One region of the Youngimonas ophiurae (nom. illeg.) genome, then DNA from elsewhere that is predicted to be linked to it. Evidence: riboswitches for the same ligand, from Rfam matches in the RefSeq annotation. Region 1 holds a riboswitch; the other holds the start of a gene.

The links. Region 1 has a riboswitch for cobalamin ahead of ACP15O_RS00410 (energy-coupling factor ABC transporter permease). Riboswitches for the same ligand answer to the same signal wherever they lie in the genome.
Region 2: linked by a shared signal. The riboswitch ahead of ACP15O_RS14665 (TonB-dependent receptor plug domain-containing protein) and the one ahead of ACP15O_RS00410 (energy-coupling factor ABC transporter permease) in region 1 are both predicted to bind cobalamin.

What each region holds. Positions count from the first base shown of each region.
Region 1 covers NZ_JBNAGJ010000001.1:60,504-75,815, forward strand. The annotation lists gene ACP15O_RS00355 (dihydrolipoyl dehydrogenase family protein) at 1-1,219, shown strand, start outside; gene ACP15O_RS00360 (sensor histidine kinase) at 1,238-2,623, shown strand; tRNA gene ACP15O_RS00365 (tRNA-Arg) at 2,718-2,794, shown strand; gene ACP15O_RS00370 (efflux RND transporter periplasmic adaptor subunit) at 4,289-5,542, shown strand; gene ACP15O_RS00375 (ABC transporter ATP-binding protein) at 5,544-6,302, shown strand; gene ACP15O_RS00380 (ABC transporter permease) at 6,299-7,507, shown strand; gene ACP15O_RS00385 (NHL repeat-containing protein) at 7,715-8,677, opposite strand; gene ACP15O_RS00390 (helix-turn-helix transcriptional regulator) at 8,767-9,669, opposite strand; gene ACP15O_RS00395 (class I SAM-dependent methyltransferase) at 9,782-10,375, opposite strand; gene ACP15O_RS00400 (TetR/AcrR family transcriptional regulator) at 10,448-11,080, shown strand; gene cobF (precorrin-6A synthase (deacetylating)) at 11,035-11,811, opposite strand; gene ACP15O_RS00410 (energy-coupling factor ABC transporter permease) at 11,863-12,540, opposite strand; cobalamin riboswitch at 12,597-12,784, opposite strand; gene ACP15O_RS00415 (cobyrinic acid a,c-diamide synthase CobB) at 12,778-14,124, opposite strand; gene cobM (precorrin-4 C(11)-methyltransferase) at 14,121-14,906, opposite strand; gene ACP15O_RS00425 (cobalamin biosynthesis protein) at 14,903-15,274, opposite strand; gene cbiE (precorrin-6y C5,15-methyltransferase (decarboxylating) subunit CbiE) at 15,271-15,312, opposite strand, start outside.
Region 2 covers NZ_JBNAGJ010000007.1:53,122-68,433, forward strand. The annotation lists gene ACP15O_RS14615 (ABC transporter transmembrane domain-containing protein) at 1-795, shown strand, start outside; gene lysM (peptidoglycan-binding protein LysM) at 1,001-1,411, shown strand; gene ACP15O_RS14625 (acyl-CoA synthetase) at 1,587-3,470, shown strand; gene ACP15O_RS14630 (aspartate/glutamate racemase family protein) at 3,526-4,173, opposite strand; gene ACP15O_RS14635 (ABC transporter permease) at 4,179-5,015, opposite strand; gene ACP15O_RS14640 (ABC transporter permease) at 5,019-5,873, opposite strand; gene ACP15O_RS14645 (ABC transporter substrate-binding protein) at 5,950-7,215, opposite strand; gene ACP15O_RS14650 (ABC transporter ATP-binding protein) at 7,264-8,238, opposite strand; gene ACP15O_RS14655 (GntR family transcriptional regulator) at 8,489-9,172, shown strand; gene ACP15O_RS14660 (GNAT family N-acetyltransferase) at 9,169-9,993, shown strand; cobalamin riboswitch at 10,059-10,275, shown strand; gene ACP15O_RS14665 (TonB-dependent receptor plug domain-containing protein) at 10,410-12,218, shown strand; gene ACP15O_RS14670 (ABC transporter substrate-binding protein) at 12,229-13,044, shown strand; gene ACP15O_RS14675 (FecCD family ABC transporter permease) at 13,041-14,024, shown strand; gene ACP15O_RS14680 (ABC transporter ATP-binding protein) at 14,021-14,779, shown strand; gene ACP15O_RS14685 (adenosylcobinamide amidohydrolase) at 14,776-15,312, shown strand, end outside.

The DNA.
Region 1 (15,312 bases):
GGCGGGCGCTGCGATGGGGGTCAGCCCCGTGCCGGCGCAGGTGGACTACGCCAAGGCCAAGGATCACGTAGCCTCGGTGATCGACACCATCGCCCCGGTGGACAGTCAGGAACGGTTCGAAGGTCTGGGCGTGCGGGTGATCCGCGAATTTGGCCGCTTTACCGGCCCGCGTACCGTGCAAGCGGGCGAGCATACCATCACCGCCCGGCGGGTGATCATCGCTACGGGCTCGTCCCCGTTCGTGCCGCCGATTCCGGGGCTGGATCAGGTGCCCTATCTGACCAACGAAACCCTGTTCGATCTGCGCGAAAAGCCTGACCACCTGCTGATCATCGGCGCAGGCCCCATCGGGATGGAGATGGCGCAGGCCCATATTCGGCTGGGCTGCAAGGTTACGGTGATCGAAGGGGCCAAGGCCTTGGGTAAGGATGACCCTGAACTGGCCGGGATTGCCCTGGATGCTCTGCGCGCCGAGGGTGTGCAGATCGTCGAGGACGCGCAGGCGCAGCGGATCAGCGGGGCGGGGGGCGTCACCGTTCATACTGAGGCGGGGGAGTTGACCGGCTCGCATCTGCTGATGGCCGTCGGGCGCAGACCCAATATCGACAAGCTGAACCTGGAAGCGGCGGGTATCGACTACGAACGCAGCGGGATCACCGTCGATGATCGCCTGCGGACCTCGAACAAGAAGGTCTATGCCATCGGGGACGTCGCCGGTGGGCTGCAGTTCACCCATGTTGCGGGCTATCACGCGGGCCTGATCATCCGAGAGGTCCTGTTCGGCCTGCCCGCAAAGGTGAAAACCGCGCATATCCCCTGGGCTACCTATACCGATCCCGAGATGGCGCAAGTGGGCCTGACCGAGGCACAGGCGCGTGAAAAACACGGCGATAGGCTGGAAGTCGCGCGGTTCGAATATCACCACAACGACCGCGCCATCGCCATTCGCCAGACAAAGGGTCTGATCAAGGTGATGGTGGTCAAGGGGCGGCCCGTCGGGGCCTCGATCGTGGGACATCAGGCGGGCGAATTGATCGCCACTTGGTCGCTGGCCATCGCCAATGGCATCAAGATGGCAGGGATTTCTGCGATGATTGCGCCCTATCCGACCATTGCCGAGGTTAACAAGCGGGCAGCGGGTGCCTATTTCTCTCCGAAACTGTTTGATAACATGAAGGTCAAACGGGTGGTGCGGTTCGTCCAACGCTGGCTGCCATGACCCGATAACGGAGCAGATATGCTGAACTCGCTTTCGGGCCGATTCCTGATCCTGACGGTCATCTTCGTGATGCTGGCCGAAGTGCTGATCTTTGTCCCGTCCATCGCGCGCTTTCGCGAGGATTACCTGCTGTCGCGGCTGGAACGGGCGCAGATCGCCAGCCTGGCGTTGCTGGCCGATGACATGATCTCGATGGATCTGGAGGAAGAGCTGCTGCGCAACGCCGAGGTGTTCAACGTGGTGCTGCGCCGCGATGAGGCGCGCCAGCTGATCCTGTCCTCGCCCCTGCCGCAGCCGATTCACGCCACGTTCGACCTGCGCGAGGCCCCGGCCTTCGATCTGATCCGCGACGCGATGATGCGCCTGTTCGATACCGAGGACCGGGTGATCCGCGTGATCGGCGATCCGGTCCGCGAGGCCGGCCTGCTGATCGAGGTAACGATGCAGACCGCCCCCCTGCGGATGGCGATGATTGATTACGGGCTGCGGATTTTGGTGCTCTCTGCTGTGATCTCGGCCTTTACGGCGGTGCTGCTGTTTCTTGCTGTCCGCATGTTCCTGGTGAAGCCGATCAAAGGCGTGGTGCGGCATATGCAATCCTATGCCGCCAACCCCGAGGACGCCCGCCGGATCATCACCCCCACGTCCTCTCTGCGTGAGCTGCGCGAGGCCGAGGAGGCCCTGGCCACGATGCAGACCCAGCTGACCGGCGCGCTGAAGCAAAAGGAGCGCCTGGCCCAGCTGGGCGGCGCGGTGGCCAAGATCAGCCACGATCTGCGCAATATCCTGACCAGCGCGCAGCTGTTCACCGACCGGATCGAAATGTCCGAAGATCCCGGTGTCAAACGTCTGGCGCCCAAGCTGGTGAACTCGATCACCCGCGCGGTGCATCTGTGCGAATCCACGCTGGCCTTTGGCAAGGCCGAGGAACCCGCCCCTCGCCTGAGCCGCATTTTCCTGGCCGATATCGTCAGTGACGTGATCGACAGCGAACGCCTGTCCGTGGGCGAGCATGACATTTCCTTCGCCGAGGACGTCCCCGGCGCCATGCAGGTGCGGGCCGATCCTGAACAGCTTTATCGCGTGATCTTCAACCTTGTGCGCAACGCCCGGCAGGCTCTCGCGCAGCGGGGCGCGGGGGGGGAAATCTCGGTTCATGCGGAAGAGGACGATGCCTGCTGGCTGATCCGCGTCACCGATACCGGCCCCGGATTGCCCGCTAAGGCCCAGGAACATCTGTTCAAACCCTTCCAGGGCGGAGCCAGCAAGGGCGGCACCGGGCTGGGGCTGGCCATCGCGCAGGAATTGATCCGCGGCCATGGCGGTGATTTGCGCCTGGATTACACGGGGCCCGAAGGCACATCCTTTGAAATCGCGCTGCCCAAAGGCGAGGCCACCCAGTAAAATAAGGGCAAACACGAGGGGCGAAAAAACTTCGGGAAATCTGCGATTTTTGCTCTTGCCAATGTCCGCAGCAAGGCTTAAACCCCGCCTCCACGGACCGATAGCTCAGCTGGATAGAGTACCTGACTACGAATCAGGGGGTCGGGGGTTCGAATCCTCCTCGGTCCGCCACTTCCCCCTTATAAGACGTCAGGCGAAATTGGCTTTTACGTCATAAACTGACCCAATCACCGCGAACCGGATGATTGTGGGTAAACCGCGAGTATCCGGTTCGCCCCCGTACGTGATGCTTCGCTGGATTTTTAGGATGGCGACGCACGGAAAACGCCTAAGCTATGCTGGGACGGCGGTAGCGCCGTGAAAAATGCCAAACGGTCCGCCGGAAACGCCGTCACAGCAACTGCCCGCGCACTTTCTCCATAGTCTCACCAAGATCCCTGCGGCTTCCACCTTGGGGGATTTTCCAACGCGGGACCGGCCACCAAGCCCAACCGTCACACGCGTGCCCGCATTCCGGACATTCGAATTGGCTGAGGCACGGTTCAAATGAAGACTGGCGGGCTACGAGTTTGGGCTACCTAAACAGAAGTAACAATGCTTCCAGGCTGGTTGAATGCGAATTTTGAGCCTCTTTCAGTAGGGCAGGAGCTTCTTCTATGAGCTTGGCGTCGCGCTTCCATTGCCCAGCCTGTCCACCAGTGAACTTTTCGCCATGGAAGTAACTATTTCCCGCGCGACAGACACCATTGATTATAAGTTGCGAGAGATTTGAGAGTGGGACGGGATTAGCTGGATCCCACTGCATATCTGCCAGAAGGCGGCGCGGTGGCTCGCCAACCAGTGTTTTTGCAGCCCCAGACCTCGCGACATGATCGAAGACCTTCTGATATCTTGAAGCTGTCCGCACACCTGGCAGACCAAGATGCCGCATCCACCATATCTAATCGACGTTCAAACTGGTCTATCTGCACTTCCGTTCGGGCTTTGCGGTTGCCTACCAATCGCTGAGGGCCGAGCCTGCCAGACTGGAGAAGATTTGCGTATCCAGCAGAGCAGGCGACTTGTCCTTCAAAGTTGATCTAAGCGCATTGATCAGCTCATCCATCATCAATCAGCGCATACATGCGGGCGCGATCATATTTTTGGTTTGAATTTCGTGGCTTGATCGTGCGTCCGGTCGACTTGATCCACTTGGATATCGTTTGTGGTGTCGGTCCGTGCTGTTTGCTCAGGACACGCAGAGATTTCCCGCCTTACGACCACGAAGCCAGCTCGCTAGATGGTAGGCGTTACTCTTCCGAGGAGTGCGCAGAAGCAGCATCGTTTATATTGCATATCTATGTGTCGATGTTCCCAGTTGATGGTATGTCATGCGCACATGTGGACACCGAAGCCGCAGGGAATAATGCGCTCGTTGACACTTGAACATGCGGCGCGTGGTCATCTTGGCCATTACTTGAAATCTGATGGCCCGTTCGTGCTGCCATGCGCTGCGCCCTGTAGTTTTGTGTTCTCTACCATCCGGTATGATGGCGTGTTCATGTCTCCGGACAGCCAAACAGCGACGGAATTCCGAAACCGGGGCGTTGTATGATCCAGGTCATGCAACTCTGTTACCGAGTGTCGTAACAGGGGGAAACTGTTCAAATCGACGGAAATCGAGCCATGAACGAAACACAGCGCGAAATTGAAATGTCCCTTGGTCTGGGAAAGGCCAGTCGGAGCTTCCCAGCCTGGCTGGGATGGGTGGGGGCTGCTGTCCTTCTCGGGGCGCTTGGGGTCTGGTGGATGCAACAGACCGAAGAACGCTCGGGGGTGGTCTATGTGACCGAGGCCGCCAGCCGTGGGAATCTGACGGTGACGGTCACCGCAACCGGAACGATAGAGCCCACCAATAATGTCGAAGTGTCATCCGAGCAAACTGGGACCATCGCCGAGGTACTGGTGGATTTCAACGATCGGGTCACCTCTGGCCAGGTTCTGGCCAAGCTGGACACGGTGCAGCTGAACGCGCAACTGGCCGTCCAGATTGCCAGCCAAGCGGTGGCCGAGGCGCAACTGGCCAGCGCGCAGGCCAGCCTTCTGGAAGCGCAAGCGGATTTTGAGGTTGTGAAGCAACTGGATGAACGCGGCGTCACCTCGCATGTTAATCTGATCACGTCGCAGGCCGCGTTGAACCGGGCTCGTGCCGGCGTTGCCAGTGCGCAGGCCAATGTGGATCTGACGCAGGCCCAGCTTGATGCGCAGCAGGCCATTCTGGACAAGGCCACCATCGTGTCGCCGATCAACGGAATCGTGTTGGATCGCGCTGTCGATGTCGGACAGATCGTCGTTGCCAGCCTGTCTGCGCCCGAGCTGTTCACAATTGCCGAGGACTTGGCGCAGATGGAATTGCAGGTCGATGTTGCCGAGGCCGACATCGGTCGGATTGCCAAAGGGGATTCCGCAAGCTTCACCGTCGATGCCTATGACGATGCGGTTTTCCCGGCGGAAATATCCATGGTGCGCTATGCGTCGGAAAGCACCGATGGGCTTGTGACATACAAGGCAATTTTGTCCGTAGACAATGAGGCGCTTTTGCTGCGCCCCGGCATGACGGCCACCGCCGATATTATTGCCGCACATTACGAAGACGTGCTGCTGGTGCCCAATGCTGCGCTGCGCTTTGCTCCGCCCCAGGTCATCGAGGCCGAGATCGCGGACGATGAGGGCGGCGGTGGTCTGCTGGGGCTGATCATGCCTTCGAGGCCTGGCGCCGCTAGGGCCGTGTCCGATCATACGCTGTGGGTGTTGCGCGGCAAGGACATCGTTGAGATCACGATTGAAAAAGGAGATTCGGATGGTCTGCACACGATCATTCTTGCCGGTGAGGTGCAGGCCGGGGATCAAGTGATCACCGACATGATCGAGGGCCAGTAACGTGAGCAGTGATACGGGCACGGGCAGCAACGTGGGCCGCGACACTCCCGTGATCGCGTTGCGGGACATTTCCAAGGTTTACGGCAGTGGCGAAGCTGAAGTGCGCGCCATGGATGGCGTCGATCTGACCATCGCACCGGGCGAGTTCGTCGCGATCATGGGCCCGTCGGGATCTGGAAAATCGACCGCGATGAACATCATCGGCTGTCTCGATAGCCCCACCAGTGGCAGTTACCTGTTCAACGGGGTGCAGGTGGGCGATCTGACGCGGGATCAGCGCGCTTTGTTGCGTCGCAACTATCTTGGTTTCGTGTTTCAGGGGTTCAACCTGCTGGCGCGCACCTCGGCGATAGACAATGTTGAACTGCCGCTGATCTACAAGGGCGTGCCGGCCGGTGAACGGCGCGCACAGGCGATGGAGGCTCTGGCGAAGGTCGGGCTCAAGGGGCGCGAACACCATGATCCCTCTCAGCTTTCGGGGGGGCAGCAACAGCGGGTCGCCATTGCCCGTGCCCTGATCGGCAGCCCGCAGGTCATCCTGGCGGATGAACCTACTGGCAATCTCGATACCAAACGGTCACTCGAAATCATGGAGCTGCTAAGCGATTTTAACCAGCGCGAAGGGATAACCATCGTCATGGTCACGCATGAAGAAGACATGGCGGCCTATGCCCACCGGGTGATCTGGATGGTGGACGGGCGTATAGAACGCACCGGCACCCCCGAAGAAGTCTTCAACCACGAAAGGCAGGGCGCATGATACGGGAAACCGTTCACCTGGCGATCCAGGCCATCTTTCGCAATGCGATGCGCTCGATCCTGACCGTGCTTGGCATCGTGATCGGTGTGGCGGCGGTCATCGCTATGGTCACTGTAGGCCAGGGCAGTTCCGATCAGGTCACGGCGGATGTTGAAAAGCTGGGCACCAATGTATTGATGGTGTTGCCAGGGGCAGGGCGGATGGGGCCGGGGAACAGTTCCGTCGCGGCATCGCTTGAACTGAAGGATGTCGAGGCGCTGGTGGATCAACTGTCCAGCATTCGCACCGCCGCGCCCTATACACAGACCACGCTGAACGCGGTCTATGGCACCGAGGACATGCGTACATCCGTGGCCGGCACCGATGCGCGCTATCTGGACGTGGTGGATTGGCCGGTGGTGCGCGGGCGCAGTTTTTTGCCGTCTGAGGAAAACTCGGGCAAGGCGGTCTGCATCATCGGTGAAACCGTTCGCCAAGAACTGATGGGAAATTTCGATCCGGTCGGTGAGACATTGCGCTTGAAGAGTGTCTCGTGTGAAGTCATCGGTTTGCTGGAGGCAAAGGGCGCGTCGAGCTTCGGTTCGGATCAGGATGATATCGTTTTGATGCCGATCAAGGCCTTGCAGCGCCGGGTTCTTGGGACGTCAGATGTTTCGATGATCTATCTGGCGGTGGTCGATGGCGTGTCCACCGAGCGCGCCGTGGTCGATGTCGAGGTGCTGATGCGCGAGCGGCGCAGGATCAGTGACGGCGAAGAAGACGATTTTAATGTCCGCGACATGAAACAGCTGGCGTCTATGCTGACCGGGATTACCGACGTTTTGACTGGTTTGCTATCGGCTGTGGCGGCTGTCAGCCTGTTGGTTGGTGGGATCGGGATCATGAACATCATGCTTGTCTCGGTCACCGAGCGCACCCGCGAAATTGGCATCCGGCTGGCGGTTGGGGCCACGGCGCATCAGGTGCTGCTCCAGTTTCTGGTTGAGGCGGTTGTGCTGTCGATGATCGGTGGAGTCATTGGCATCCTGTTGGGGCTGGGGCTTGCAGCCGTAGCGTCCAACATCATGGTCATCCCGTTCAGCCCCGATCCGTTTATCGTGGCCATTGCATTCCTGTTTTCAGCGGCGGTTGGCGTGGTTTTCGGGTATTTCCCAGCGCGTCGTGCCGCGCATCTGGATCCGATTGAAGCATTGCGTCATCAATGATGAATGGCCGCAGGCGCGGGCGCACAGGATTGGAAATTCCGCTCATCAGAATCTGCCAGCGGTGGCTTGTCTGCCCGAATGTTCGTGGTGAAGGGGCGCGGCGCAACCGGATAATTGCCCGCACTCCTTGGCACGCCAAAAACTGAAAATACCCCTAAATACCCAAGACCGGCCGGATTGCTCTGGCCGGTCGTCATCCAGACTGTCTTAGCGATAGGCGGCGGGCAGTTGGATTTTCAGGATCCGGTATGGATCGGCGGGGCCTGCGGACGGGTCGAACAGGTGATCCAGCTGGCCCTCGATCACATAGGCCTGCGTTCCGATCACCGTGGCCGTCGTGGGCACGTTCAGATCCGCCGCGATCGTGTCGATTGTGGCAGCGTCGCCGTTCAGCGTGACACCCAGCAGGGCGCCTGTCGCGCCAGCAGACAAACCGCCGCCTTCGACGATCAGAAACCGTCCGTTGCCCAGGGCCGTCAGCCCGTCCGCGCCATGGATATTTCGCGGCAGGGCCACCTGGCTGACGGCTCCGGACTGGCCGTTCTGCTCGATGGCGATCCGGTGCAGCGTGCCGGTGTTATAGCGCAGCGCATAGACCGCGCCGTCGTCATAGGCGATGCCATTCAGGTTGAAACCCTCGCCGCTGAATTGCGCGTCCTCCAGCCAGATTTCCAACTGATCGCCCCCCGGTGCAAGCGCATAAATCCGCGGCGCAAAGCTGTCGGTGGCCAGGATCGTGCCGTCCGGCAATTGGGCGATGTCATTGCAGAAGGCACCGCCAGCGGGCAGCTCGTACCGCCCCGAGGCCGCGCCGGTGACGCGGTCAAAGGCCACCAGAGCGGGGGCGGCGGTGCCGGTCAGCGCGCTGATCCCCGGATCCGAGGAACAGGCGAACACGGTGTCCCCCGCCACGTGCAGGCCCACAACCGTGACCATGCCATTCGCACCGGCGGGGGCGAAATCGCGCACGCTGTGATCTTTGGCCGAGATCGCGATCAGGCGGCCCTGGGTCAGGCTGCCGGTATACAGGTTGCCATCGGCATCGGCCGAAATGCCCTCGGGGGCAAAGGCGGGGTCGGGCAGGGGGATGGCAGTGCCGGACTGGGCGAGCGCCGGCACAAAAGAGACAAGCGCGCCGATCAGCGCGAAAGGGGTCAGCGAGAGTTTCATAAGCTTCCTTTCCAGATATGTGAGGAAAGAAATGCCCGTTCGGGCCTGTGTTTGCGCGCCGCGGACGGTCAATCTCGCGCCTGTTTCGGTCAGGGCGCGGGGCGATAGCTGTCCATCTGAACCACATGGCTGGCGGGCTGGGTCTGTGTGGCGCGCAGCTCGGTCGGGCTGAGCGAGAACCGCAGGCGAAACCGCTCGGAAAAGCGTGATTGCGACTGGTAGCCGCAGTCAAAGGCAATCTGGCCGATGGGCATGTCCGACATCATCACCAGCTCGACCCCATGGCTTAGCCGCGCATCTTCAAGCAAAGCGCGGAAGCTGGTGTTTTCGCTGCGCAATTGGCGGCGCAGGGTGCTTTCGCTCATGGCCAGTTTCGCGGTCAGATCCGCGATCCGCCAGTCCTGTGCGGGGGCGGCTGCGAACAGGCTGCGAATCCGATCACGCAGTGTCTCGGCCCCCGATCCCAGCAGGTTTCCAGCCACCCCCTGCCGGGCCAGCAGTAGCAGGATTTCGGCCAGGCGGTGCCGGGTCTGTGCGCGATCCGAGCCAAACTTCCGATCATGTGCCAGCCAGTCCGCAATCAGCGAAAACAGCGCGTCCGACCCGGCGGTGCGCCATTTCGCAGACATCTGCCAGTTGGTCAGCTCGGGGCCATAAATCTTGTGAAACAGCTCAACCGTGGGGGCATCGAACACCAATGAGGCCCCCAGAAAACGGCCCGTTCCCACCGCCGGGATGTTTTGCAGATCAAAGCGCGTGTTGGGGGGCAGCACCAGCAGCTCTCCTGCCTGGACGTCGTAGATTTGGGGGCCCACCGCGATCCGTTTGCGTCCCTTGATCGGGAACATCACAATCGGCTGGGCCATGTCCATGTCTGTCAGGCTCTGGGTCTGTTGGCACCCGTTCACGCCGATGTTGCGCGCAATCTGCCCCGCAGACATGGCCTGCGAGACTTCGGATTCCAGCCGTAAAAGCGTCTGATCGCTGATCATTGGGGCTCCTTATCTGGTCTGGCCGCAGTTTAATACAGCAGCCCCGCAGGCCCAGCCCTGCACACAGATTTGACCGTTTCAGGCGCAAGAATGATGGGTTCAGGCCAGGCAATCAGCCGTTACGAGGCCTGGGGCGCCCGATATGGGGCGGCTCTTGGGTGATCTGCCAGACCGTGGCCGGGGGAAAATTGCGCAAGGTGTGGCCGGCTCTTTGGGTGCGCAGGCCCAGCCCCGTCCGGATGCGCGCAGGCACCGGGCAGCGCGGGCCATAGGTGAATTGCCACAGCGCCGCGCCGGGCCGCAGTTGGGCGAAAACGCCGGCCAGCACCCGCAGCACCTGGCTTTGGGGCATGGACAGCAGCGGCAGGCCACTGATGGCCGCTCCATGCTGGCGGCTGGCGGGGGGCAGGTGCCGCAGGCCGCCTGCATCCATCCGATAAAGCCGGGCCTGCGGAAACCTGAGGCTTAGCAGATCGGCAAAGCTATCCTCGGCCTCGATCAGGGTCAGGTTCCGTTCGGCCACCCCCGCTTTCAGCAGGGCGCGGGTGAAAACGCCCGTTCCCGGCCCCAGTTCCAGCACGGGCCCGGTGTCGGGGCCGATGCGGGCGGTGATCAGATGCGCCAGCCGGGGCCCCGAAGGGACCACCGAGGCCACGCGCAACGGCGCGCCGATCCAGGCCTTGAGGAACAGAACAGTGTCGGTCATCGCGCTACCCTTGCATCTGTCTTGGATACCACAATAATGTGAGCAAAGGCTCATATCGGAAACTCGTATTTCATGGCGTCGGCGGAAACCTTCCTAAACCCCAGAAAAAAACCGCGTCAGGCCCGTGCCCGCGCGACGGTCAGCGCGATTTTGCAGGCGGGGGCTCATATTCTGGAAGAGCAGGGGCTTCAGGGATTCACCACAAATGCGGTGGCGCAGCGGGCCGGGGTCAGTATCGGCAGCCTGTATCAGTATTTCCCCGCGCGCGAGGCTCTTTTGGCGGCGCTGATCCGGCAGAAACGCAAGACTTTGCTTGGCGCGCTCCAGACTGCCTCTGCCCAATCCGAAGGGCAGGATTTAACCTGCGTGCTGCGCGCGCTGATCCGCGCGGGAACCGCGCATTGGCAGCAGCGGCCTGCTCTGGTCCGCTCGCTCAGCTATGCTGAGGCGACCCTGCCCATGGAAGAGGAAACGCGGGCGCTCAAGCGGGCGATCCTTCAGGTTGTCAGCCAGGCGCTGGCCAACCATGCCGTTCCCCGCCCGGCCCAGGCCGCGCGGGATCTGTCTGCGCTGACTTATGGCATGACGGATGCAACCGGGGTGTTCGGACCGACCGAGGCCAGCACGCTTGAGACACGGATTTTGCGGGCGGCGCAGGGCTATCTGGGCATGGCAGAGGGGCAGTCCAGTTTGCGCAACAGGTAGATATCCATGATCCACCCGTTCCGTGCCCGCGCCTGCGCGCGCGTCTGCCGAATCCTGTCCGAGACCTCTGCCAGCTGTCCGGACAGGCGGATTTCCTGTGTCATTCCGGCATAGGCCGACCACCAGATGTGATAGGCGCTGCCGCTCAGGCTTTGGAAGGCACAAGACCCGTCCAGCATGACGACAACGGTGTCGGCCCCGTCCGGCCAGCCGTGATCGCGCAATTGGCGGCCGGTGGTGATGGTGATGGGCGCTCCGATCCGGTTCAGCGCGATGGCATGTCCCGCCGTCAGCGCCTGCACCGAGGTGATGCCGGGAATGACGCTTACCCTAAGCGGCAGGTGGTTTTCCAGCCGTGCGGCGATGCGCAGCGTGCTGTCATATAACGACGGATCGCCCCAGACCAGAAACCCCACGCGCCCGCCATCGGGCAGATGGGCACGGATTTCAGACCGCCAGGTTTCCGCGATGGCATCGTGCCACTGCGCGACACCCTGGTGATAATCGGGGGTGCTGTCGTCGCGGCGCGGCAGATCGAACTCGGCCAGTTTCGGCCCGCCGGGTCGCAAGACCCGCTGGCAGATTTCCCGCCGGGCCTGGGCCAGATCGTCTTTGTTCCGGCCTTTGCGCGGGATCAGGATCAGATCGCAGGCATTGAGCGCCTCGACCGCCTGTAAGGTCAGATGCTGCGGATTGCCGGTGCCGATACCGACCAGCGACAGGGTGTACATGGGTAGAAATCCTTGGTGTGCGTGGCCCCAGAAAGGGCCACGCCGGAAGCGTTAGCTGCCGCTGTGCAGGCGGGCGTTGAACAGTGGCGTGCGGGTCAGATCCCGTGCCGATTTGGCCGCCGCCAGAACGGCCAGGTCCGCCAGGGGCTCGATGATCACGACCAGCATGTAGGCACCGCCAAAGGCAAGGACCGAGGCCAGGGTTTCCGCGCCGACCCCCTGTCCGTAAAAGGCCCAGAACGCGACCCAGGCCACCACGCCGCCCTGATAGGCCGTCGAAAGCGCCAGCGCCTGCGTGTATTTCAGATCCACATAGGCCGTGCCGGGGGCGATGATGCGTTGGGCCAGCTCTTTGACCAGCCACAGAGGCACCAGCAGGGTGGTCACGTTGATGAAATATTGCGGCAGATCGAAGGGCGCGAACACAAGGCCCTGAATCAGCAGCCCCAGCGCCAGACCAACGGCCGCCGGCGCGGCACCCAGCAGCAAAAACAGGGTCGAGCCGAGGATGAAATGCACCTCGCTGACGCCGACCGGGAAATGCGGCAGGATCTCGAAGAACACAAAGGTCAGGACGGTGGCGATCAGCGCGCGCCCGGCAAAGGCCAGCACCCCGCTGGCGCGGATCAGATCATAGGCCGATCTAAGCACCAGCGCGCCGGCACCAGCAGCCGTGGCATAAGACAGCACGATTTTCGCGCCGGTTACGATTCCAGGTTCGATATGCATTTTAGTCTCCTTGCCGTCTTCCCCGACGGCGATTGTGTGATACGGCCCGAAACGGGCCAGGATGTCGTGTGGCGGCAGGTCTCCTGACTTTGCGGATCATCGCTGGCCGCGCCTTCCCGAGGTCTTCAGTGGCAGTGCGGTTTGCTCGTCGCTTACAGTTGCGGGGGCAGTCACGGATTTGCACCGCGTTCCCTTTTCATCCCAGGTGCAAGCACCGATAGGAGCCGCCGGGCCGAGTTATCTGTGGGGTTGGCCTCCTTTCTGGATGGGGCTGGACGCCCCCGAGATCAGGTGAAAAAAGGTTCCGCTGGCATGGCCTCGGCGCGATCCGGTTTCCGGCACCTCGGCGCCATTGGCATCCTCGACATGGGCCAGGGGATCATCCGGCTGGGCCAGGATTGTGGAATAGTGGAATTCATGCCCGCGCAGCGCCGTGCCCGCAGGCAGGCCGGGCATCGCGGACTTCAGCCGGGCCAGGCGGTATCCCAGATGCATTTTGCGCCTGGCATAGCTGGTCTCTAGCCCTAAAAGCCCGGCCATCCGGTGCCGGGTGCCTTCCTTGTCGACCAGCCCGGCGCCCATGGCCATGTAGCCGCCGCATTCGCCATGGACCGGGCGGGTTTCAGCAAAGCGGCGCAGCCCGGTGTGGAATTGCTCGGCCGCCGCCAGCGCCCCGGCGTGCAATTCCGGATAGCCTCCGGGCAGCCAGCAGGTATCGGCGCTTGGGTCCGGGGCCTGATCGGCCAGAGGCGAGAAGAACAGAATTTCGGCTCCGGCCCGGCGCCAGCTGTGCAGAAGATGCGGATATACAAAGGAAAACGCCGCATCGCGCGCCAGCGCAATCCGCTGCCCCGGAGGCGGCGGCAGATGTAGCGGGGCCGCGTTGGCCTGCGTGCCGCCAGCCGCCGCCAGCAGGGCCGGAATGTCGATGTGTTGGGCGATGAAATCCCCGGCGGCCTGCAACAGAGCCTTCAGTTGGGGCTGCTCTTCGGCCTGAACCAATCCCAGGTGCCGCTCGGGCAGCTCGACCGCGCCGCGCCGGGGCAGCGCGCCCAGAACCGGGATGCCTGCCTGTTCCATGCCCAGACGCAGCAGATGTTCATGGCGGGGGCTGGCCACCTTGTTCAGCACGACGCCCGCCAGCCGGACATCGGGCCGCATCTGGCGGAACCCCAGCGCCGTGGCGGCCGCCGATTGCGCCTGACCAGAGACATCCAGCATCAGCACCACCGGCCATCCGGTCCGGGCGGCGATATCGGCGCTGGCACCATTGCCGGTCTCGCCGGGGCGGGCGACGCCATCGAACAGGCCCATCGACCCTTCGGCCAGCGCCAGATCCGCCCCCTGCGCCTGTTGCAGCCATTGGCTCAGATCGCCGGGCGTCATGGCCCAGCTGTCCAGGTTGAACGAGGGCCGCCCCGCCGCCACCCGGTGAAAGCCGGGGTCGATATAGTCGGGGCCGCTTTTGAAGGGCTGCACCGTCAGCCCCTGGCGGCTGAGCGCATTCAGCAGCCCCAGCATCAGCGTGGTTTTCCCGGTCCCCGAAGAGGGCGCCGAGATCATCAGACCAGAGGGCAGGCTCATTGCGTGCCCTCCGGAAAGCGCGGGTGCGTGCCCACGGGGCGGAACCGGCGGTCATAATCCCCGGCATAAAGGCAGCTTTCGTCGAAATCCTGCGCCCCCAGGGCAGGCCCCACCAGAATCAGCGCGGTGCGGCCGCGTTCCCCCTGCGTGGCGTCGAGCACCGTTGCCAGCGTGGCGCGCAGCAGGCGCTGATCGGGCCAGCTGGCGCGCCAGACAATGGCCACCGGGCACTCGGGCCCATAGGCGGGGGTCAGCCGCGCCACGACATCCTCAAGCACATGCACGGACAGGTGAATCGCCAGCGTGGCCTGGGTGGCGGCGAAATTCTCCAGCGTTTCGGCCTCGGGCATGGCCGAGGCCCGCCCCGAGGTCCGCGTCAGCACCAGCGATTGCGCCACGCCGGGCAGGGTCAGCTCAGCCCCAAGCGCCGCCGCCGAGGCCGCAAAGGCAGGCACGCCGGGGGTGATCCGATAGGGAATGTCCAGGGCGCGCAAGCGGCGCAATTGCTCGCCCATGGCGGACCAGACCGACAGATCCCCCGAATGCAGACGGGCGATATCCTGTCCGGCCCGATGAGCGGTCTGAATTTCCGCGATGATCTGATCTAGCGACAGCGGCGCGGTGTTCACGATCCGGGCACCGGGCGGACAATGCTGTAACAGCGCCTCGGGCACCAGCGAACCCGCATAGAGACACACAGGGCAGGCCGCGATCAGGTCGCGCCCGCGCAGGGTGATCAGATCGGGCGCGCCGGGGCCGGCTCCGATAAAGTGGACGGTCATTTGGTGGATCCTTCTGCAAGGGCGATGGTGATGTGGCCGCAAGCGGATACCCAGCGCGGAGCGATCAGCCGTGTGGTCTGTTGTCCGGTCTGAGGGGACAGCGCGGCCAGCGCCGTGGCCTCGGCCACCGATCCGGTTGCGAAACGCGCCAGGATACGGGGGGATTGTGTGTGGGTCGGAACGCCCGCGATCTGCTGTTCGCTGAGCGTGAAAAGCGGCAGGCCCATCTGTTGCGCCAGTGGCCTTAGCGGCGCGGCCCGCTGCTCCAGACAGGCCAGCGCGGCAATCGGGTGCGTGGACATTTTCAGCGCGGCGTGCACCTGTGCCTGCTGCGCCGTGCTGCGCATTCCAATTCCGGCAACAATCATCGCAGAACGCTCCATTGCAGCTGGCTGCGCGCGGCCTG
Region 2 (15,312 bases), on a different contig from region 1:
GCCACGGACAGTGTGGCCGATCCGGCGCAGCCTCTGCCCGTGCCCGCGCCGACCCGTGGGGCGATCCGCTTTGAGAATGTCAGTTTCCGCTATCCTTCGCGTCCGGATGTGTCGGCGCTGGATCAGATTGATCTGGAAATCCAGCCGGGGGAAACCGTGGCGCTGGTGGGGCCCTCTGGGGCCGGGAAAACGACGATCATTCAGACGTTGCTGCGGTTCTACGATCCTCAGGCGGGGCGGATTTTGCTGGATGGCACCGCGCTGAGCGACATGGCGCGCAGCGCATTCCGGCAGCATATGGCGCTGGTGCCGCAGGATCCGGTGATCTTTGCCTCTTCGGCGCGGGAAAATATCCGCTTTGGACGGCCCGGTGCCTCGGATGCCGAGGTGGAGGCCGCGGCCAAAGCCGCCGCTGCGCATGACTTTATCCTGAAGCTGCCCGAGGGCTATGACAGTCAGGTGGGCGAGCGTGGCGTGATGCTGTCGGGCGGGCAGAAACAACGGATCGCGATTGCGCGGGCCATCCTGCGGGATGCGCCGGTTCTGTTGCTGGACGAGGCCACCAGCGCCCTGGACGCCGAAAGCGAGCGCGCGGTGCAGGCAGCCGTGGACGAGCTGTCGAAAACCCGCACGACGATCATCGTGGCGCACCGTCTGGCCACGGTGAAGAAGGCGGATCGGATTGTCGTGCTGGAGGAGGGCCGGATCGTGGCTCAGGGCCGGCATGAAGAGCTGGTGGCGCAAGACGGGCTGTATGCGCGGCTGGCCAGGCTGCAATTCACCGACGGGATGTGACCTGAAGGGGCGCCTGCGGCGCGCTTGATGTCTCGTCGGCGGCCTGTTGGCCTTCTCCTCGGGCGGGGGGAGGGGTGACATGTCTTATTGGGGTGATTGTGACGTGACGTGCCAGTTTTTCCCCTTTTGAAATGGCGGCTGTCGGGGCAGGTTGCGGCTATTGAGGCCGCCACTCACGGTTGGCCACCACTCACGGGGATATGACATGGGACTGTTCAATTTCTGGAAAAGCTCGGGCAAGAAACTGGCGGAAGAGCCGACACCGGCGGTGTTGAAAAAAGAGGTCGAAGACCTGGGGCTTGATGCCGAGGGGCTGGACTTCGCTGTGGAAGGAGACAAGGTAAAGATCTCTGGCGCGGCGTTGACCCCGGAAATGCGTGAAAAGGTCATCCTGGCGGTTGGCAATGTCGAAGGTGTGGCAGAGGTCGAAGACGACGCCGAGGCGGAAGCCTTTTTCCACACTGTGGAAAAAGGGGACACGCTGTCGGCGGTTGCCAAGAAGACTCTGGGCAGTGCCAACCGCTACATGGAAATCTTTGAGGCAAACAAACCCATGCTGAGCCATCCCGACAAGATCTATCCCGGTCAGGTGCTGCGTATCCCTGTCGAGGCTTAACCAAAGGTCACCCAGAATGACCCGGAAAAAGGCGCAGTTTTGCGCCTTTTTTTGTGTTTTGACGTTGCGCAATTGACCTTGGGGGCGTCTTGTATGAAAGGGGAAACCCTTTCACATTGCGCGCGAGGAACACAGCTGGCCCATGTGAAACGGGCCGCAAAACGGGAGGATACCGATGGGATTTGCATCCATTCAGGACACGATTGCGATCGAGAGCGAGGCAACCTGGGCCGAGCGCGATGTGCCCAGGACCTTGTATCAGATGCTGACGCGCACCAAGGACAAGAACGGTGCGGGCAATGCCGTCAGTTTCCAGCTGCTGTCGGGGCCGACCGATAAGGCCGAGACGCTGACCTGGGCCGAATTGCACGCGCGCACCTGTCAGGCGGCCAACATGTTCCGCGATCTGGGGGTGGGCGAGGGCGACGTGGTGGCCTGTGTATTGCCCAACTGCAATGAAACCATCCTGACCATTCTGGGCGGAGCGATTGCCGGGATCATCAACCCGATCAACCCGCTGCTGGAGCCCGAGCAGATCGGCGCCATCCTGCGTGAGACCAAGGCCAAGGTCGTGGTCACGCTCAAGGCGTTTCCGAAGACGGATGTTGCCCAGAAAACCGCCGAGGCCGTGCGCCACGCGCCGGGCGTGCACACGGTTCTGGAGGTGGATCTGAACCGCTATCTGACTCCGCCCAAAAGCTGGATCGTGCCCCTGGTGCGTCCGAAAAATCCGGGCAATCACCACGCGGATGTGCTGGATTTCAACAAAACGATGCGCAAATACCCGCGCGCGCTGTCCTTTGCCGATGCCAGCGAGGATCGCGTGGCCGCCTATTTCCACACGGGCGGGACGACGGGGATGCCCAAGGTGGCGCAGCATCGCTATTCGGGCATTGTCTATAATGGCTGGCTGGGTGGCACGCTGCTGTACACCCCTGAGGACAATATCATCTGCCCGCTGCCCATGTTCCATGTCTTTGCCTGCCATGTGATCATGATGTCGGCGATTTATGCCGGTTCTCATGTGGTGTTCCCGACGCCTGCGGGGTATCGCGGCGACGGGGTGTTCGATAATTTCTGGAAACTGGTCGAGCGCTGGAAAATCTCGTTCATCATCACCGTGCCCACGGCGATTTCGGCGCTGATGCAGCGGCCGGTGGATGCGGATATTTCCAGTGTGAAGACCTCGTTTTCGGGCTCGGCCCCGCTGCCGCTGGAACTGTTCAATCGGTTCGAAGCTGCCTCGGACGTGACCATCGTCGAGGGCTACGGGCTGACCGAGGCCACCTGTCTGGTGTCGGTGAACCCTGTGGATGGGCAGAAGAAGGTCGGCTCGGTCGGGATCCGGTTCCCTTATTGCGATGTGCGTATCTTCAAAGAGGTGGACGGTGCGCCGGTGGAATGCGCCCCCGATGAGGTGGGCGAGATCTGCGTCTCGAACCCCGGCGTCAACGCGCCCAACACCTATACCGAGGACGATAAGAACAAAGACCTGTACCATTACGGCAAATACCTGCGGACCGGCGATCTGGGCCGGATCGACGCGGACAGCTATATCTGGATCACCGGCCGGGCCAAGGATCTGATCATTCGCGGCGGGCATAACATTGACCCGGCTGAAATCGAAGAGGCCCTGCTGGCGCATCATGATGTTGCCTTTGCCGGGGCGATCGGCCAGCCGGATGTGCACGCGGGCGAAATTCCCTGCGCCTATGTCGAACTGATCGAGGGGGCCTCGGTCAGCGCAGAAGAGCTGATCAAACACGCCAAGATCCATGTCCACGAACGCGCCGCTCAGCCCAAATTCATCGAGGTGCTGGACGAGCTGCCCAAAACCGCCGTCGGCAAGGTGTTCAAGCCCGATCTGCGCAAGCGCGCCATCACCCGTGTCTACAATCAGGCGCTGGACGAGGCCAAGCTGAACGCCCAGGTCATCGCGGTGATCGACGATAAGAAACGCGGCCTGGTGGCGCAGGTCGAACGGACCGGCGTTGTGCATGACGATGAGGTCGGGCACGTGCTGGGCGCGTTCACCCGGCCTTGGGAATGGGCAGAGTGATCCGCCGGAAATGACAGAAATCAGGGCCACCCCCATAGCGGGTGGCCTTTGGGTTTTAACGGGTCAGGACCATGGCCTGCGCCAGTGCCGCCGCCGCGCGCACCCCGTCGATTACAGGAAGGCCGGCGCGCTCTTGCAAAGGCGGCAGCAGGGCGGTCATCCCCGAACAGCCCAGCACAACCGATTGCGCCCCCTGCGTCTGCGCGGCGTTAATTTCGTCGCTCAGAACGGATAGGACGTGGGGCCCGCCATCCTCGACCTCTAGCACGGGCAGCCCGCTGGGCCGCACGCCCGCGCAATGATCGGCAAAGCCGTAGCGGCGAATATTCCCTTCGATCACCGGCACGGAAACGGACAGGGTGGTGACAACGCCAAAGCTCTGGCCGCGCAGCAGCGCCATGTGAAAGGCCGCCTGGCCAATGCCGATCACTGGACAATGCGCGGCGGCGCGGGCCTGCGCCAGCCCGGTGTCGTCAAAACAGGCGATGACGATCGCATCCACGGCCTCGTCCCGTGCGCGCGGCAACAAAGACAGCACCCCCGGCAGCGCGTCATCCCCATCCTGCGGCCCCTGAATGGCGGGCGGGCCGTCGCTATTCGTCCAGCCCAGGATCTGCGCCTGCGGCAGCACCTGCCGGGCCGAGGCCACCGCGCTATCGGTCATATGCGCCGAGGAATTTGGATTCAGAAAAAGCAGTTTCACCGGGCTTAGACCCCTTTGCCCGCATCCGAGCCCAGCCGCGCGCGCCGCCGCCCCGTGATCCACAGGCTGAGGATAAACCCGCCGATGATGACAAAGGAAAACAGCGTGGTCAGCGTCCCCAGCGCATAGATCACCGGGGTGGTGACGTTGGTTGTCATTCCGAAAATTTCAAGCGGCAGGGTGTTATAGCTGCCAGCGGTCAGCAGGGTGCGGGCGAACTCGTCATAGGACAGGGTAAAGCCGAACAGCGCCACCCCGATCAAAGAAGGCGCGATGATCGGCAGCACCACGAAACGGATCGTCTGCCAGGCGGTGGCGCCCTGGTCGCGGGCGGCCTCTTCGTAGGATTTGTCGAAACGGTTGAAGACGGCGAACATGATCAGCAGGCCAAAGGGCAGCGTCCAGGTCAGCTGCGCGCCGAATCCGGAACTGGCCCAATGCACCGGCCAGCCCAGCTGGCTAAAGATCAGCCCCACCCCCAGTGACACCAGGATCGACGGGATCACCAATGAGGCGATGATCAGGTAAAACACCACGCCCGACCCCGCAAAGCGTTTGCGAAAGGCCAGCCCGCCCATCACCGACACCACGACCGTGGTCACCATCACCATCAGCCCCAGCGCAAAGGATCTGCGGAACGAGCCCCAGATGTCCCCCACGGCCTGTTCCTCGAACAGATCAAAGAACCAGTGCAGCGACACCCCGCGCATGGGAAAGGTCAGGCCTCCGCCCGGCCCCTGGAAGCTGAGGATGCCGATGGTGATCGTCGGGCCGTACAGAAACAGAATGAACAGCGCGAAAAACGCGGTCAGCACATAGAAGGAACGAGGACGCTTTTCCATGGATCACAGCTCCTTACGGATGTCGACAAAGCGCAGCAGGATGCCGATCACGATCAGCACGGTCAGCAGCAGCACAACGGATGTCGCCGCGGCCGAGGGATATTGCAGCAGGGAAATATCGTTGGAAATCAGCCGGCCGACGTTGGCCTTCTGACTGCCGGACATGAAACGCACGGTGATGAAATCCCCCATCACCAGCGTCAGCACGAAAATGGTGCCGATCATGATCCCCGGTTTGGTCAGCGGCAGGATCACATGGGTCAGCGTTTGCCAGCCGCTGGCGCCATTGTCGCGGGCGGCCTCGATCAGGGAATGGTCAATCCGCATCATCGTGTTGAAAATCGGCACCACCATGAACAGCGTGTACAGGTGGACAAAGGCCAGAATGACTGAAAAATCCGAATAGAGCAGCCACTCGACCGGCTGATCCACCACGCCCCAGGATATCAGCGTCTGGTTGGCAATCCCGTTGCGCCCCAGAAACGGAATCCAGGAAATCATCCGAATGATATTCGACGTCCAGAACGGGATCGTGCACAGCAGAAACAGCGCGATCTGCACGCCCTGGCTGCGGATGTGAAAGGCCAGGTAATAGGCGACGGTAAACCCGATCAGAAAGGTCGCGGCCCAGGTGATCAGCGCGTATTTGAACGTGGCGAAGAAGACTTTGTAGGTGACGGGCGAGCCAAAGAGATACTGGTAATTCTCGAATGAGAAATCGGGAATGATGGAAAATTCCGTCGCCCGCCAGAAGCTGACCACGACAATCGTCAGGATCGGCAGGATCAAAAACCCCAGCAGGATCAGGCTAAGCGGGGCGGCTTGCAGCCAGCCCGAGAGGTGACGGTTTTTCAGCATAGGGGGCCTTTGCGCGCAGCGTCAGGAAAGGGGAGGATGAGAGGGCCGCGCCCCCTCATCCCAAGGTGTCACCGCATCACGATGCGATGAATTCGTTCCACTTGCGGACCATGTACTGGTTTTCGTCCATGACGGCGTTCCAGCAGGCCACGGCGCCCATCCGGTCATAGAACGAGCCGCCATCGCGGGTCTCGCCGGATTTGGCCAGCACGTCCCCGAAGGGGCTGGTGATGTCGCCGGTGGCCTCTTTGCCCTCGAACCAGAAACCCCATTCGTTTTCGGACATGTAGTTCTTCGAGGTCTCGGGCACGGCCGAGTAATAGCCCTGACGCATCAGGAACCCGCCGACCCAGCCGTCCAGATACCAGTTGATGTATTCATAGGCGGCCTCCAGCTCCAGGCCGGACAGGTTGGCCGACAGGCCGATGCCGCCGCCCCAGCTGCGGTAGCCCTCTTTCAGAGGCTGATAGACGCAGGGGATGCCGCGCGATTTGACGGCGGTGATGGCGGGTGACCACATGGATTGGATCACCACCTCGCCCGAGGCCATCAGGTTCACGCTTTCGTCGAAGGTTTTCCAGAAGGCGCGGAACTGGCCGTTTTTCTTGGCTTCGGTGAAGATGCCGATGGTCTTGTCGATTTCCTCGCGGGTCATGTTGCCCTTGTCGGCATATTGGATTTCGCCCATTGCCTCGCAGACCATGGCCATGTCCATGATCCCGATCGAGCTGATGTCCAGAATCGAGGCCTTGCCCTTGAATTCGGGGTTCAGCAGCTCGGCCCAGGTGTCGATCGGGCGGCCGATCAGATCAGGGCGGATGCCCAGCGTGTCGGCGTTATAGATGGTGGGGATCAGGGTCATCCAGCCGGTTTCCTCGGACGCGAACTTGTTCGAGCCGGGGCCTTCGACAAAGCCGACGCTATGGGGCGCGGTGCCCTGGGCGATGGTGGATTCGGGGGTCAGCTTGCCCGATTTGAAAATGCCGACGATCTTGTCGTAATTCTTGATCTTGCTGGTATCCATCGCCTGCAAGTTGCCGGTGGGCCAGACTTTTTTGCAGATCCAGTATTCGATGTCGGCAATGTCAAAGCTGCCAGGCTGGGTGGCGGCGCGCTGTGTCACGCTGTCCGAATCCAGGGCGGTCATTTCCAGGGTAAAGCCCAGGTCCTCTTTGACCTTCTGAGCGACCTCGTTCAGGTTCGAAACCCCGGTGCCGAACTGGCGCAGGGTGACGTCCTTGATGTTTTGCGCCCACAGCATCGGCGCGGGCAGCGCGGTGGCAGCCAGCGCGGCGCCCCCGGATTTCAGCAGTGAGCGGCGCGTGTATCCTACTTTGGCCATCTTCATCCTCTTTTCATGTTGGTCTGTGTTGGATCGGTGGGGTGGCTCTCAGGCCAGGAGGCGGTGCAGCCGCCCCTCGTCCCAGGTCAGCGCAATCGCGTCGCCCGGATTTTTTGGTGTTGCGAAAAAGGTGGTTTCGGGGACCAGCGCCAGAACCTCTTCGCCCGATTGGGTGGTTGAGGTCAGGGCCACATGCGCCCCCTGATATTCCACCGCCGTCACGGTGGCGGGCAGGCCGGTCTGGCCCAACCGCACGTCATCGGCGCGCAGGGCCACCTTTTGCCCATCCAGCGAGATCACGTTATGCCCGCCCATGAAACGCGCCACGAATTCGGTGCGCGGCGCGGTCCAGACATCGCGCGCCGGCCCGGCCTGTTCGATCACGGCGTTATTCATCACGACGATTTCATCGGCCAGTGCCAGGGCCTCGTCCTGGCCGTGGGTGACGTGAATAAAGGTGATGCCCAGCTCGCGTTGCAGGCGTTTCAGCTCGGCCCGCATCCGGATGCGCAGGAACGGATCCAGCGCCGAAAGGGGCTCGTCCAGCAGCAGCACCTTGGGTTTGGTCACCAGCGCGCGGGCCAGCGCCACGCGTTGCTGCTGCCCGCCGGACAGCTGATCGGGCAGGCGATCGGCAAATTGGGTCATGTCCACCAGCGCCAGCATCTCATCGGCGGCCTTGTGCCGGGTGGGTTTGTCCACGCCCTTCATGCGCAGGGAAAAGGCCACGTTGTCGCGGACGTTCAGATGCGGGAACAGCGCGTAATTCTGAAACATCATCGCGGTGCCACGCTGGGCGGGGGGCAGGGCGGAAATATCCTGACCGTCCAGCAGGATCGCCCCGTCCGAGACCGCCTCGTGCCCGGCAATCATCCGCAGCGTTGTGGATTTTCCGCAGCCCGAGGGGCCCAGCAGGCACACATAGCTGCCCTTGTGAAACACATGGCTGACGTCACGCACGGCCAGCGTGTCCCCATAGCGTTTCGTCAAATGAACCAGTTCCAGATCCTGTCCCGAGCGCATCGCTCACCCCTTGTCGGCGTTTCGTTGGGGTCATGCTGCGGGGGCTGTGGGGGCGGGGCAAAGCTCTGACAGGGGTTTTGCCATGCGCAAACACGCGATGCCCGAGATTTCAGCGCTTGCCGATCAAGTGCGCACAAATAGTAATCCAATATTGTATACAATAATGTCGCCGCCGCTGCGAATTGATCCCACACTTGAGAATCACCGCCCAAGACGGGAAACTCGGCGAACGAAAGGGCACAGCAACAGAATGCAGCAGGCGCGAAAAAAAGACTCTGGCAGCGGTTTCGTTGCCGAAAATCTGGCGCGGGCGATCCATGAACATCGCCTGGCACCAGGGATGAAGCTGAACGAGGATGAAGTCGGCGAGATTTACGGCGTCAGCCGGACGGTTGTCCGCGCGGCGTTGCAGCAATTGTCCCATGAACGGCTGATTGATCTGCGGCGCAACCGCGGGGCCTTTGTGGCGCAGCCCACCGTCAAGGAAGCGCGCGAAGTCTTCGAGGCGCGCTCTTTGCTTGAGCCGCGCACCGCCCATTCCGCGGCCGAGCGGATCACCGAAACCGATCTGGCCAATCTGCAACGCCACATAGATGACGAACACGCCGCCTTGCAGCAGGGCGATACCGGGCGCGCGCTGCATCTGTCGGGACTGTTTCATATCGAGATCGCCCGCATTGCCGATCAGGACACGATTGCCGATTTCGTGGCGCAGCTGGTGTCGCGGTCCTCGTTGATTATTGCGCTGTATTGGCAGCGCCGCGCTGCGCTGTGCGAAAGCCACGCGCATGATGCGCTGTTGCGCGCTCTGGCCGATCATGACGGTCCGCTGGCCGAAGAGCTGATGAAAAACCACCTGCTGGACTTGTTGACATCGCTGGACCTGCGGGCGATCAGCTCGGCGCCGCAATCGCTGAGGGACGCGCTGCAATGATCCTGAAAACGGCCTCGGCGGGGGATGTGGCCCGGATGCTGGACTGGGCATCCAAAGAGGGTTGGAATCCGGGCCATGAGGATGCAGAGGCCTTTTATGCCTCTGACCCCGAAGGGTTTTTCCTGGCCGAGGTCGATGGGCGCATGGTGGCCGCGATTTCGGTTGTGATCCATTCGGACAGCTTTGCCTTTCTGGGGCTGTATATCTGTCACCCACAGTTTCGCGGGCAGGGGATCGGGCTGGCATTGTGGCGGCACGCGCTGGCCCATGCGGGGGATCGGACCGTGGGGCTGGATGGCGTGGCCGAGCAGCAGGCGAATTATGCCCGTTCAGGGTTTCGGCACGCTGGCGCGACGATGCGCTATCGGGGACGTCTGAAGCCGCTGGCGCATCCGGACATCCGCGCACTGGATGCGCGGGACGATCTGTCTGAGCTGGATCTGGCAGCGAACGGGTTTGCGCGCCCAAGGTTCCTAAGGCCCTGGCTGACGCAGGCCGAGACGCGCAAAACCGTGGTGTTGCAGCGCGGCAAGGTTGCAGGGTTCGCCACCGCGCGTTTGTGCCGCGATGGGGGGAAACTGGGCCCGGTTGTGGCCGAAACCGCAGCAGATGCCTGGGCCCTGATGCAAGCGGCGGCGCTGTCGGTCGGAGTGGCGGATGTAACGATCGACGTGCCGGGCGCGCAGGCCGGGTTTCAGGCCAGGCTTGAAGCCGCCGGGTTCCGTTCGGGCTTTGCCACGGCCAGAATGTATCGCGGCCCGGCCCCCGCGGCTGCGGCGCCGCAGACGCTGTTCGGGGTGGCCACGCTGGAGCTGGGATAGCCCGGCGCAGGCTGCCGGGCTCTGCGCTGCGGCAAACTTATCATTTACAAAGAAATCGGGAACGATTATCCGACCTCTGCTTCGGTCCGACTGGTACGCCAGCGGATAATAGGGAATGCGGTGAGCGGGCAAGAGCAGCCCGCAACTCCGCAACTGCCCCCGCAACTGTGAGCGGCGAGCGAAGCCGGAACATGCCACTGACGCGCAGAAAATGCGCGCTGGGAAGGCCCGGCCAAGCTGAGACCCGCAAGTCAGGAGACCTGCCGAGGCGATCACCCGGTCCAAGCGCGGGGCGCGTTTCGGACAACGGACCTTCCGTTTGTGGTGACGACACTCACCGTCTGCGGAGGGAGCATCCCTTCAGGACATTCATAGCATATGCGGGCCCGACTGCCCGCGCCAAAGGGGATGATGGGATGACCAAGACCGCTCTTTTGACTGGTGTCGCGCTGACCGCGCTGGCCACGGCACCGGCCTTTGCCCAGGATGATCTGGATCTGGGCGATATCACAGTTTCTGCCAACTATGACGAAACCGCTGTCGAACGCTCGGGCACCACTGTTGAAATCGTCACCGAGGACGATCTGAACACCGCGCCCGACACCCGCCTGTCGGGGCTGCTGACCGGGCTGCCGGGGGTGACGGCCTCGTCGAACGGGGGGCTGGGCACCTCGACCAACCTGCGGATCCGGGGGCTGGGCGGCGCCTATGTGCCGGTTCTGCTGGATGGCATTGATATTTCGGATCCGGCCAGCAGCGGCAACGGATTCGACTGGGGCGGGCTGACCGGCGCGAACCTGTCGCGGGTTGAGGTTCTGAAAGGCTCGCAATCGGCGCGCTATGGCGTCAGCGCCGTCGGCGGCGTGGTGAACCTGGACAGCTGGACCCCGGCGCAGGACGGCGTGTCGGGCCAGGCCAGCCTGGAATATGGCGCGTATAACACCCGCCGCGGGGCGCTGGCCCTGGGGTTGCGCGATGGCCGGACGGAACTGTCGCTGGGCCTGAGCCATGTGAAAACCGACGGGTTCTCGGCCAATGCCGCAGGCACCGAGGATGACGGCTATGAGCAGACCCTGATCAACCTGCGCGGCGTCTACCACCTGAGCGACACCGCCAGTGTCGGTGTCTCGGCCTTCTATCTGGATGCCAATGGCGAGTTCGACGAATGGTCGGGCGATGGCGCGCTGCCCTATGACGAGATCAACGAACGCGAGGCCAAAGGCATCCGTCTGTTCACCGATTTCATGACCGGCGCGGTTACGCACAGCCTGTCCTACAGCTATTTTGAAACCGACCGGCTTAGCAGCTCGAACGGGTGGGCGACGCCGTTCAACGGCGAGCGCAAGAAGCTGGAATATGCCGCCAGCTTCGATCTGGGTGCGGCCGTGGCCATGCATGTCGGTGCCGACCAGACCCGCGAAGAGGCCGGCGGCGCCACCAGCAAGATCACTGGCATCTTCGCCGAGGCCGTCTACACCCCCACCGACACGCTGGATATCGTGGCCTCGCTGCGTCATGACGATACCGCCGATTTCTCGGATAAGACCACGGGGCGCGTGGCGCTGGCCTGGCGCATTCAAGAAGACCTGATTCTGCGGGCCCAGGCGGCCACCGGCTATAAACCGCCCAGCCTGTACCAGCTGACCTCGGTCTATGGCGATCCGACCTTCCAGCCCGAAGAATCCACCAGCTTTGAGCTGGGGATCGAGAAGCGCTTTGGCGGCGATGCCTTCGTCCGCGCGACCCTGTTCCGGACGGACATCGACGGGCAGGTGTATTGGGATTACGGCTCGGTCCGGTGCGGCAGCGGCTTTGGCTGCTACGAGGTGCAGGACTTCACCGCCAAGGGGCTGGAACTGTCCGGGCAGGTTGCCCTGTCCGACACGATCGACCTGGTGGGCAGCTACACCCTGACCGACACCGCCGATGGCAGCGGCGCGCAGGCGCTGCGCGTGCCCAAGCATGACATCGAGATCGGCCTGAACGCGCAACTGGGGGCCAGCACCTTTGGCGGCATCAGCCTGAACCACGTTGCCGACCGGACGGACACCATCGGCGCCGTGCCGGATTATACCGTTGTGAATGCCTTTGTTTCGCACCGAATTTCCGACCGGGCCGAGGCCTACCTGCGGATCGAGAACCTGACCGACGAAAACTACGAAACCGCTGCGGGCTATAGCACTTCGGGCCGCGCGGTGTATATCGGGGTTCGTGGGACTTATTAAGATCATAACCTTGGCTGCCGCGCTGGTGTTTTCTGGCGCGGCAGCCTTTGCCGATACGGTGCCGCGCCGTGTCGTTTCGATGAATCTGTGCACCGATCAGCTGGCGATGCTGATCGCGGACCCGGCGCAGATCACGTCGCTTTCCTATCTGTCCACCGATCCGCGCAGCAGTGCGATGCACCGACGCGCGCGGGATTTCCCGCAAAACCGGGGCCTGGCCGAGGAAATCTATCTGCAAGATCCCGATCTGATCCTGGCCGGGCGCTATACGGGGCGGGCGACGGTTGGTATGTTGCAGCGTCTGGGCAAACGGGTTGAGATGTTCCTGCCGGCCTACTCCCTGGAAGACGTACGCGCGCGTATGTTGCAGATGGGCCGCGCCCTGGGCCAAGAGCCCCGCGCCCAGGCCATGGTGGCCAAATTCGATGCCGATCTACAGGCCCTGCGCGAGGACGTGCAGAACCGGCCTCTGGCGGCGCTCTATTACGCGAATGGCTATACGACCGGGGATAAAACGCTGGCTGGGCAGATCCTGCTGGCCGCCGGGTTCGAAAATGCCACCACCCGCGCGGGCCAGAGCCACGCGGGCAATCTGCCGCTTGAGGTGCTGGTGATGCTGCAACCCGATGCCATCGTGACTGGCGCGAAATACCCCGGTCAGTCCCGGTCCGAGGCGATTTTGGAACACCCCGTTATCCGCGCTATCCAGCAGGGCCGCGAAACCGCCAGCGTTGCCGACAGTGATTGGCTGTGCGGCACGCCTTTCGTGCTGCGGGCGATTTCGGATCTGGTGGCGCTGCGGCATCAGGTAGGGCGCGCAAAATGACCCGGTTGATGCTGTTCCTGTCCGTCTGTGTGGCGGTGTTGTTTGTGGCCTCTTTGGTGTTGGGGCCGGCGGGGATGCCGGTGCTGGACAGCCTGTCCGCCTTGTTTGTGCAGGATGAGGGCCCGCTGAGCATGGTGATGCGCGAAATCCGCCTGCCACGCGCGCTGTTGGGCCTGATGATCGGCATATCTCTGGGGATGGCCGGGGCCGGGATGCAGGGGTATCTGCGCAATCCGCTGGCCGATCCTGGGCTGATCGGAGTGTCGGCCTCGGCGGCGCTGGGGGCGGTTCTGGCGATTCATACCGGGCTGTCCGCCGCTTTCGTTCTGGGGCTGCCCATCGCCGCGCTGGCCGGAGCGCTATCCGCCGTTTTTCTGGTGCTGGCGCTGGCTGGCCCGCAGGGGGGGGCGCTGACCCTGATCCTGGCGGGGATCGCGATTTCTTCGCTGGCGGCGGCGCTTAGCTCTTTGGTGCTGAACCTGTCGCCAAACCCGTTTGCCGCCAATGAGATTGTGTTCTGGATGATGGGCTCGCTGGCGGATCGGTCTATGACGCATGTCTGGCTGGCGCTGCCGCTGATGCTGGTGGGCTGGGGGTTGCTGGCCACGTTGCCGCGCGGGCTTGAGGCCCTGACCCTGGGCGAGGACGCGGCGCAGGCGATGGGGGTAAACCTGACGCGCCTGCGGCTGAAGCTTGTGATTGGCACGGCGGCTGCAATCGGCGCGGCCACCGCTGTGGCTGGCGCGATTGGTTTTGTCGGGCTGGTGGTGCCGCATATTCTGCGGCCCTATGTGGGCTCGCGGCCGGGGCGGCTTCTGTGGGCCTCGGCCTTGGGCGGGGCGGCGATGGTGTTGGCTGCGGACATCGTGGTGCGGCTGGTGCTGCCCACCCAGGATCTGAAACTGGGCGTGCTGACTGCGCTGGTCGGGGCCCCGCTGTTCCTGCATCTGATCTATAAAACCCGGAGGGCGGGGATATGAGCCTGCTGCGTCTGCGCGACCTCTCGGTCACCCTGCGGGGGCGTATGGTTTTCGGCGGCATTGATCTGTTGATCCGGCCGGGCGAGGTGGTCGGCCTGATCGGTCCCAATGGGGCGGGCAAGACCACGCTGATGCGGGCGGCGCTGGGGCTGGTGCCGTTTTCGGGCGACAGCTCGCTTGCGGATATGGCGCCGCGCGCCCGCGCCCGGCACGCCGCCTGGATGCCGCAAACCCACGAGATCGCCTGGCCCGTTGAGGTGGAAACACTGGTGGCGCTGGGGCGGATTCCCCATCTGGGCGTGGGCCAGCCCATCGGGCCCAAAGATCAAGAGGCCGTGGACCGGGCGCTGAATCAGATGGGGCTACAAACCCTTCGGCACCGTACGGCGACCCGCCTGTCCGGAGGCGAGCAAACCCGCGCCCTGATCGCCCGCACCCTGGCGCAGGAAACGCCTCTGGTGCTGGCGGACGAGCCCATCGCAGGGCTGGACCCGGCGCATCAGATCTCGACCATGCAGTGTTTTCAGCAGGTGGCGGCGCAGGGCAAATCCGTGATGGTCTCGATTCATGATCTGGGGCTTGCGGTGCGCCATTGCACGCGTCTGGTGCTGCTGTCGGGCGGGCGGCTGGTGGCCGATGGCGCGCCCACACAGGTGCTGACGGCGCAGAACCTGCGCAGCGAATTCGGAATTTCCGCGCATTTCATGGACACGCCGGACGGGCCGGTTTTCCAACCGCTGGAGGTGCTGCGGTGACGCTGACGATTGAGCGCCCCTGGGTCACGTTCGATCTGGGCCGCGAAATGCAGGTGCTGAGCTGGGCCATCAACCGGCCCGGTCTGGTGCGCGCGCGCCGTATCCTGTGGCGCGAGGTGCGCAATGCCGATCTGCCCCCCGATTTGGATGTGGTTGACTGGCTGGATCAGGAACTGAGCCAGCGGCAGGCGCAGGATGCTGTGTGCTTTCTGACCTCGCGTAATGTGCAGGCGGTGACGCAGGCGCAGGTGCAGATCGGATCGGTTTGCGCTTATGCGGTGGCCACGGTGGGCCTGTCCAATGCGGAACGTGTGGGGACGCGGTTCACCCGAGCGCCCGGCACCTGGGGAACGATCAATGTGGCGGTGCGGCTGGACGTCGGGCTGACGCAGACGGCCCTGCTCGAGTCCGTCAGCATCGCGACACAGGCGCGCACGGCGGCGGTGATGGATCTGGGGCTGGAGCTGCCGACGGGGCGCGCCACCGGGACGGGGACAGATTGTATCGCGGTGGCGGCGCAGACGGGCGCGCAG